One region of the Janthinobacterium sp. GW822-FHT07H10 genome, then DNA from elsewhere that is predicted to be linked to it. Evidence: predicted binding sites of a transcription regulator. Region 1 holds the regulator's gene; the other holds the start of a gene.

Region 1 (4,245 bases):
CGCCAGCCACGTCGATACCGGACGACAGCGGCCCCTTGAACAAGCCGCGGAACAGCGCGCCGCGCACGGCGGGACGCCATGGCACGAAACCGGCCGCGGCGGCGTAGGACGCCGGCTGCGCATACGGCGCGCCCACGGCGTTCGGACGCGGCGGCGGCACGGCCATCCACTGGTGATTGCCGTCGATGCTGGCGATGGCGTCGGCGATGACGTTATCGGTCTGCGCAAACACGGAGCGCCCCGCTTCCGGCGCCGCCCCAGCGAGTTGCCCCAACGCCACCAAACCCGCCGTATCGAGCAGCGACAGCTTGGCCAGCACGACGGCGTTATAGGCCACCGCATATCGCTGCGGATCGAAGGCGCCGTCCGTCACGCGCATCTCGGCGCGCACGCGCGCGGCAAGGTCGGGAATCATCAGCAGATTCTTGTCATTATGGCGCTCGGGGCGGCTGAAATAGTCGTTCAGGGCGGCATCGTCCATGTCCTTGCTGAACAGCGCCAGGATATCCTGCAATTCGCGCGGCAGCAGGCGGTCGAAGATTTCCGCCACCAGGCGGTCCTTGGCGCTGGCAATCTGCTCGTCGCGCCAGGCGCGGATCTCGGAAGGCGTCGGCAAGCCGAGCAGGTCCCCGGCAAACGCCAGGTCCTCGGCCAGCTTGAGCGCCCGGTCCACCGCCCAGACCACATTCCTGGCGCCGTCGCGCAGCTCGCACCCGGACAGCTCCTGCGCCACACCGAGAATACTCATGTGATAGCAATCGAACCAGCGCGACAACGGCTCGGTCGCGCTGGCCGCCCGGTCCGTGGAATTGAGCAATGACTGGCTCGTCGCCTTCACATATTCGCGCATGGCAACATCGACATCATTGCGCCAGCCCATCAGCGGCCCCTTGATCGGCGACGTGTTCTGCCCCATGCGCTGGCTGAAATCAATGGCGGCATTGCTGACGATCTGCACCAGCTTTTGCGATGCCACCGCAGCATCGCGCACGGCGATGCTGGCCTGCAACAGCTGCTGCCGCTTGGCCGCCAGCTTGCCATTGAGCGAGCCCAGGGCCGCATTGACCGAGCCATTGATGGAGTCGATCACATCGTTTGCCTTTTGACATGCATGATAGCCGAACGGATCCTGCCATTTTTTCGGGCAACTTGCCTTGCGGCGCAACTCGCTTTCCTTGCTGGAAATCTGCAGGTGCAGCTGGAGTATCTCCTGCTCGACACTGAACACGGTCTGCGTGGCCTTCTTCACGCCGCTGAACAGGGCATCGTCAAGATGCTGCGTGGCATTGACCAGATCGTTTGCCAGGGACTGGATGCGGTCCTCGCCCGCCTGTACCTTGGGGATGATGACATTGGCCTTGTCGATGATCTTTTGCGCGTCGTTCGACGACAGCGCCACGCCCCAGTTCGACGCAAACAGCCGCACGACCGCGACGTCGAGCTGGTTCCAAGCAGGATTGACCACCATCGCGTCGATGGATTTGCGGTAGGCATGGTAGGCCGCCAAATGCCGTCCATACTTGCCGCGGCTGTATTGCTCCTGCACCGTATCGTTGAGCACCAGCGTGTCGCGCACAAACGTGCCGAATGCATCGCTGGGCTTGATCAAGGCGCGCACGGCGCCAAGCTGCCTGCCCGTGTGGTCGCGCAACGGCGGCGTCAGCCTCCCGATAAAGCCCTCGAGCGCAATATGCCGCTGCTCCACCAGCGTTTCATCGGCCAGGTCAAAGATGTCTCCCGCATACTGATTGACATACGTATGGGCGAACATGTCGGCCGAGGCATGCCCCAGGTAGCCATAGGCGTATGCCGTGCCCGCGGCGTTGCCCCTGGCGCTGTTGAGCAGGAAGCGCAGCCAGTCGTTGGTCTTCCAGCCGTCTTCGATGCCGGGATGGACGATGGTTTGCCCGACGAGAATGTCCGGCGCCGAGTCGGGACCTATATTCCCCAGCAAGAACTCCGTCTGGTTCGCCAGGATGGCGCTGCGCACATGCGCGGGCACTTCGAGGGTGACGGGCTTTCCCTGCAATACAATAGTGATCTTGCCATCGTCCGCCAGATCGTTGATGACCTGCTGCCCCACCCAGACATGCGTGCCCAGGGTAAAGGCGCACGCATTCCCGGCAAACAAGATGCCCAGCAAGCCAGCCAGCAAGGTGAAACGCTTACCACATCGGTCGATCATGGAATCCTTTTATAGTTTTACGGATGAAGAGAGGCACACATGGCCCGGATGCCACATTGCCAAAAAAATATCATGCGCATACTAGCAGAGAAAATTGCAAATTGGCAATAAATTGAAGTGATCGCGCCAGGAACAAGCCGATCGTTGAATTATTTTGCGAAATGGTGAAATTGGGCTTGCATAGTCGGCGATACTGTACAAAAATACAGACTGTTCATATAGACAGCATTTTAGTATGCACCCACCGCTCATGATCAAGCTGACAGCACGACAAGAACAAATCCTGAACCTGATCAAGGACGCGATTGAAAATACGGGCTTTCCTCCCACCCGCGCCGAGATTGCCAATGAATTGGGTTTTAAATCGGCCAATGCGGCCGAAGAGCATTTGCAGGCCCTGGCCCGCAAGGGCGCGATCGAGATTTCGCCAGGCACGTCGCGCGGCATCCGCCTGATCGGCGCGGCGGCCGAAACGCTGCCATCGAAGGTGCCGGCAGCGCTGCTGATGTCGCTACCGCTGATCGGCCGCGTGGCGGCCGGTTCGCCCATCCTGGCACAGGAAAACCTGGAAGCGAGCTACAACGTCGACCCTGCCCTGTTCTCGGCCAAGCCCGACTTCCTGCTGAAGGTGCGCGGCTGGTCCATGCGCGACGCCGGCATCATGGATGGCGACTTGTTGGCAGTCAAGAAGGTCGACAGCGCCAAGAATGGCCAGATCGTCGTCGCCCGCATCGGCGACGAAGTCACCGTCAAGCGCTACAAGAAGACGGGCTCCGTCATCGAACTGCTGCCGGAAAACCCCGATTTCAAGGTCATTACCGTGTCGCCGGAAGACGAATTCGCCCTGGAAGGGCTGGCAGTTGGCTTGATGCGCAGCTGGCATTGATTTTTCCTGGCAGCTGTCGCACGTAAAACGCAAAAAGGGCCGCAACAGTCATGCTGTTGCGGCCCTTTTTTATCGCCCGGGCGTTTTATGCCTCCAGCGCATTACGGAAATCCTCGAGCAGGTCCGCCTCGTCCTCGATGCCGACGGAGACGCGGATCAGCGATTCGGCGATGCCCATGCTGGCGCGGCGCTCGGCGCCCATCTCGTAAAAGATCGTGTGGGCAACGGGAATGACGAGGGTGCGCGTGTCACCGAGGTTGCTGGCCGGGATAGCCAGGTTCAGGCGATTGAGGAAATCGAAGCAGTCGATGCCGTCTTTCAACTCAAAGCTGAACAGGGAGCCATAGCTGCGGAACAAGTCCGTTGCCAGCGCGTGCTGCGGATGCGAGGCCAAGCCCGGATAATGCACGGCAGCCACGCGTGGATCCGCCTGCAGCATGGTCGCCAGCGCCAGGGCGTTGGAGCAGGTACGGTCCATGCGCAGGGCCATGGTTTCCGCGCCGACGGCGATATGGTGCGCCGCTTCCGGTCCCAGCGAGGCGCCGAAGTCGCGCAAGGCCTTGGCGCGGATTTGCGCGATGCCCCACTGGGCCGGCGCCGCCTTTTTATAATTGTCAAAGATGTTCGGATATTGCGTCCAGTCGAACACGCCCGTGTCCGTCAAGCTGCCGCCCAGTGCATTGCCGTGGCCGCCGATGGACTTGGTCAGCGCATTGACCACCAGGCCCGCGCCCACGGCTTTCGGGCGGAACAAATACGGCGTCGTCATGGTGTTGTCGACGATATACAGGATGCCTTTTTCGCGGCACAACTCGCCGATCTTCGCCAGGTCGGCGATCTGCGTGCGCGGATTGGCGATGGTTTCGACAAACACGATGCGCGTGGCCGGCGTGATGGCGGCCGCCACGTTGGCCACATCGGTGGCGTCGACGAACGACACGGCCATGCCCTGCCCCGTCACCGTCTGCCACAGGCTGTTGGTGTTGCCGAATAGAAAAGCCGACGACACGACGTGGTCGCCCGCGCGCAGCAGCGCCTGCACGACGGCGCCGATGGCGCCCATGCCGGTGGCGAAGCACAGCGTGGCCACGCCGTCTTCCATCTTGTTGACCTTGTCTTCCAGCGCGGAAACGGTCGGATTGCCCTGGCGGCCGTAGCGGAAGCCGGGCTCCTT
Region 2 (4,245 bases), on a different contig from region 1:
TGCCACCCGATTGCAGGCTGCTGGCCTGCTGGTCCACGCCCAGCGCCTGCAGGGCGGGATTGGCTTGCTGCTCGGCGCTCATCACGCCGGCCGTCATGACGACGAAGATGACGGTCATGGCGGCCAGTACGGCCCAGCCCTGGCGCATGTCGCCCACCATGCGGCCAAAGGTGAAGCACAGGCCGGCGGGAATCAGGAAGATGGCCAGCATCTGCAGGAAGTTCGACAGCACGGTGGGGTTTTCATACGGATGCGAGGAATTGGCATTGAAGAAGCCGCCGCCATTCGTGCCCAGCAGCTTGATCGACTCTTGCGACGCGACGGGGCCCATGGCGATCGTCTGCGTTTTTGCCACTTGCGCTTCCATCACGGGCTTGCCGGCCGCATCCAGCACGGGCTGGCCGTCGGCCGCCATTTTCGGCGTCTCATACGCCACCTGGTCGAGCAGGGTCACTTCCTTGTACGGGGAAAAATTCTGGATCATGCCTTCGCCCATGAAGACGACGGACAGGGCCAAGGAGAGCGGCAGCAGGATGTACAGGGTCGAGCGCACCAGGTCGACCCAGAAATTGCCGATCGACTTGCCCGAGCGCGAGGCGAAGCCACGCACCAGCGCAAAGATCACGGCGATGCCCGTGGCGGCCGAGAAGAAGTTCTGGCAGGCCAGGCCCAGCATCTGGGTCAGGTAGCTCATGGTCTGTTCGCCGCCGTAGCCCTGCCAGTTGGTATTGGCGACAAAGCTGACGGTGGTATTGAACGAGGAATCCGGGCTGACGGCGCCCAGTCCCTGGGGATTCAGCGGTAAAAAGCCCTGCAGGCGCTGCAGGCCATACACAAACACGGCGCCCACGGTATTGAAAACGATCAGGGCGATGGCATAGCTTTTCCAGCCCATGGCCTTGTCGGCGGGCAGGCCGGACCAGCGGTATAGCAGGTTTTCCAGCTTTTGCAGCCAGCCCAGGCCGCGCAGCGGCGCGTCGCCGGCCACCCTGGCCATGTACGATCCCAGCGGATAGGCGGCCGCCAGCAGCACGACGAGGAAAGCGAGCAGTAATAGTGTTGATTGGGTCGTCATCACAGTTCCTCCGCCTTCAGCAGCGCCACCAGCAGGTACACGAGCAAGCCGGCCGACACGAAGGCGCCCAGCACATAGAACGCGTTCATTTCACGCTCCCTAATTTGTCGCAGGCGACGGCAAAGCCGGCCACCACGACGAAAAACACGGCAATCAAGCCGAGATACACGATATCCATTCCCACCCTCATTCAGGTTTGTTTTGATAGTGAGCAGATTAGCCAAATGGGTCTAAAAAATTCGTAAAGACTGGGCGGGCAGCTGTAAACAAGATGTAAAAACGGGGGCTTTACCGCATAAAATCCGCCACAATTGGCGCAAAACCACGGCTGTGGCGCACTCTTGTTGCCTTGGAGTAGCGCTATTGCTCGCCGATCAAGATAGAATGCGCGAGCGTCCGCACAAGGACGCCTAGCCTGCCGCACTGCCCTCCCCCAGTGACGCTGGACGGGATATACTGTATATTCATACAGTTATCGCCGCCGCTGTCACTGCGCCGCGCAGTGCCCCGGCCTGGCGTTCCAACCAATGTCTTTACTTAGCTTGAACACGTATGGCCACTAAAAAACCAGCATCCGACTACAGCGAATCATCCATCCGTGTCCTGAAAGGACTGGAACCCGTCAAGCAGCGCCCGGGGATGTACACCCGCACTGAAAATCCGCTGCACATCATTCAGGAAGTGATCGACAATGCCTCCGACGAGGCGCTGGGCGGTCACTGCACGCATATCGCCGTCACGCAAAACACCGATGGCAGCATCACCGTCGAAGACAATGGCCGCGGCATTCCCGTCGGCCTGCATCCGGAAGAAGGCGTGCCGACGGTGGAAATCGTGTTTACGCGGCTGCACGCGGGCGGCAAGTTCGACAAGGGCTCGGGCGGCGCCTACGCGTTTTCGGGCGGCCTGCACGGCGTCGGCGTATCCGTCACCAATGCGCTGTCGACGCGCCTGGAAATCACCGTCTGGCGCAAGGAAAGCGACGGCAACGGCCTGCATCACATGGTGTTTGCCAACGGCGACGTGATCGAGCCATTGAATTCGCGTCCCGCCCCGCGCGACGGCAAGAAGTCGGGCACGCGCGTGACGGCCTGGCCCGATGCAAAGTATTTTGACTCGCCCAACATCTCGCAAACCGAGCTGCAACGCCTGCTGCGCTCGAAAGCCGTGCTGCTGCCGGGCGTGACGGTCACGCTGACCAACGCCAAGACTGGCGACACGCAAACCTGGCTGTACGCGGAAGGCTTGCGCGGCTACCTGACCGAATCGCTGGCGCAGGTGTCGAATGGCGAAACCCTGATACCCCTGTTCGAGGGCGCGCAATACGCGGGTCCGGACTCGGAAGGCTTTGCCGAAGGCGAAGGCGCGGCCTGGGTCGTGGCGTGGACGGAAGAAGGTGCCATCGTGCGCGAGTCGTATGTCAACCTGATTCCCACCTCGAATGGCGGCACGCACGAATCGGGCTTGCGCGACGGCCTGTTCGGCGCCGTGAAGAACTTCGTCGAGATGCATTCGCTGCTGCCGAAAGGCGTGAAGCTGCTGCCCGAAGACGTATTCGCGCGCGCTTCCTTCGTGCTGTCGGCGAAGGTGCTGGACCCGCAATTCCAGGGCCAGATCAAGGAACGCCTGAACTCGCGCGACGCCGTGCGCCTCGTCTCGACCTTCACCAAGCCGCCGCTGGAACTGTGGCTGAACCAGCACGTCGACTACGGCAAGAAGCTGGCGGAATTGGTGATCAAGCAGGCGCAGTCGCGCCAGCGCTCGCTGCAAAAAGTGGAAAAGAAAAAATCCTCGGGCGTGGCCGTATTGCCGGGCAAGCTGACCGACTGCGAATCGTCGGACATCACGCGCAATGAACTGTTCCTCGTCGAGGGCGACTCGGCGGGCGGTTCGGCCAAGATGGGCCGCGACAAGGAATTCCAGGCCATCCTGCCCCTGCGCGGCAAGGTGCTGAACTCGTGGGAGACGGACCGCGACCGCCTGTTCGCCAACAACGAGATCCACGACATCGCAGTCGCCATCGGCGTCGACCCGCACACCGTGGGCGATTCCCCGGACCTGTCCGGTCTGCGCTACGGCAAGATCTGCATCCTCTCCGACGCGGACGTGGACGGCTCGCACATCCAGGTATTGCTGCTGACCCTGTTCTTCAAGCACTTCCCCGCCCTGATCAACAAGGGCCATATCTGCATCGCCCGTCCGCCGCTGTACCGCGTGGACGCACCCGCGCGCGGCAAGAAGCCGATCCAGAAAATCTACGCGCTCGACGATGGCGAACTGCTCGCCATCGAGGACAAGCTGCGCAAGGAAGGCGTGAAACAGGGCGCCTGGTCGATCTCGCGCTTCAAGGGCCTGGGCGAGATGAACGCCGAGCAGCTGTGGGAAACGACGATGAACCCGGACACGCGCCGCCTGCTGCCCGTGACCCTGGGCGAAATCGACCACATGGCCTCGGCCGCCCGCTTCAACATGCTGATGGGCAAAGGCGAGGCGGCAGGCCGCCGCGCCTGGATCGAGGAACACGGCAATGAGGCGGAGGCGGATATCTAAATGATCATCGGTATCGACCTCGGCACCACCAACAGCCTGGTCGCCATCTGGCGCGACGGCAAGGCATCCATCATTCCGAATGCGCTGGGCGACCACCTGACGCCGTCGTGCGTCAGCATCGACGACGATGGCACCGTGCTGGTGGGGCGCGCCGCGCGCGAGCGCCTGCAGACGCACCCGCAGCTGACGGCGGCCGTCTTCAAGCGCTACATGGGCAGCGAAAAAAAGATCACCCTCGGCACGCAGCACTTCCGTCCGGAAGAGCTGTCGTCGATGGTGCTGCGCGCGCTGAAGGAAGATGCCGAGGCATTCCTCGGCCACAAGGTCGAGGAAGCCATCATCACCGTGCCCGCGTATTTCAGCGATGCGCAGCGCAAGGCCACGCGCATCGCCGGCCAGCTGGCAGGCCTGCGCGTGGAGCGGCTGCTGAATGAACCGACGGCCGCCGCGCTGGCCTACGGCATCCGCGACAAGGAACAGGAAAGCAAATTCCTCGTCTTCGACCTGGGCGGCGGCACCTTCGACGTGTCGATCCTGGAACTGTTTGAAGGCGTGATGGAAGTGCGCGCCTCGGCCGGCGACAATTTCCTCGGCGGCGAAGACTTCGTCAGCGTGCTGGT

Evidence for each region. Region 1 encodes LexA, which represses DNA repair genes until DNA is damaged. Its sites were predicted from a motif close to ACTGTATNNNNATACAGT; they were not measured.
Region 2: a site for LexA is predicted at 1,531-1,548, ahead of AC1RDJ_RS01960 (DNA topoisomerase IV subunit B). Genes of this name have one in related genera too.

The regions. Positions count from the first base shown of each region.
Region 1 covers NZ_JBXAKS010000008.1:192,633-196,877, reverse strand. Annotated here, with positions in the region: gene AC1RDJ_RS19075 (zinc dependent phospholipase C family protein) at 1-2,185, opposite strand, end outside; gene lexA (transcriptional repressor LexA) at 2,436-3,071, shown strand; gene AC1RDJ_RS19065 (cystathionine gamma-synthase family protein) at 3,157-4,245, opposite strand, start outside.
Region 2 covers NZ_JBXAKS010000001.1:432,883-437,127, reverse strand. Annotated here, with positions in the region: gene kdpA (potassium-transporting ATPase subunit KdpA) at 1-1,075, opposite strand, end outside; gene kdpF (K(+)-transporting ATPase subunit F) at 1,075-1,164, opposite strand; gene AC1RDJ_RS01960 (DNA topoisomerase IV subunit B) at 1,628-3,625, shown strand; gene AC1RDJ_RS01955 (molecular chaperone HscC) at 3,626-4,245, shown strand, end outside.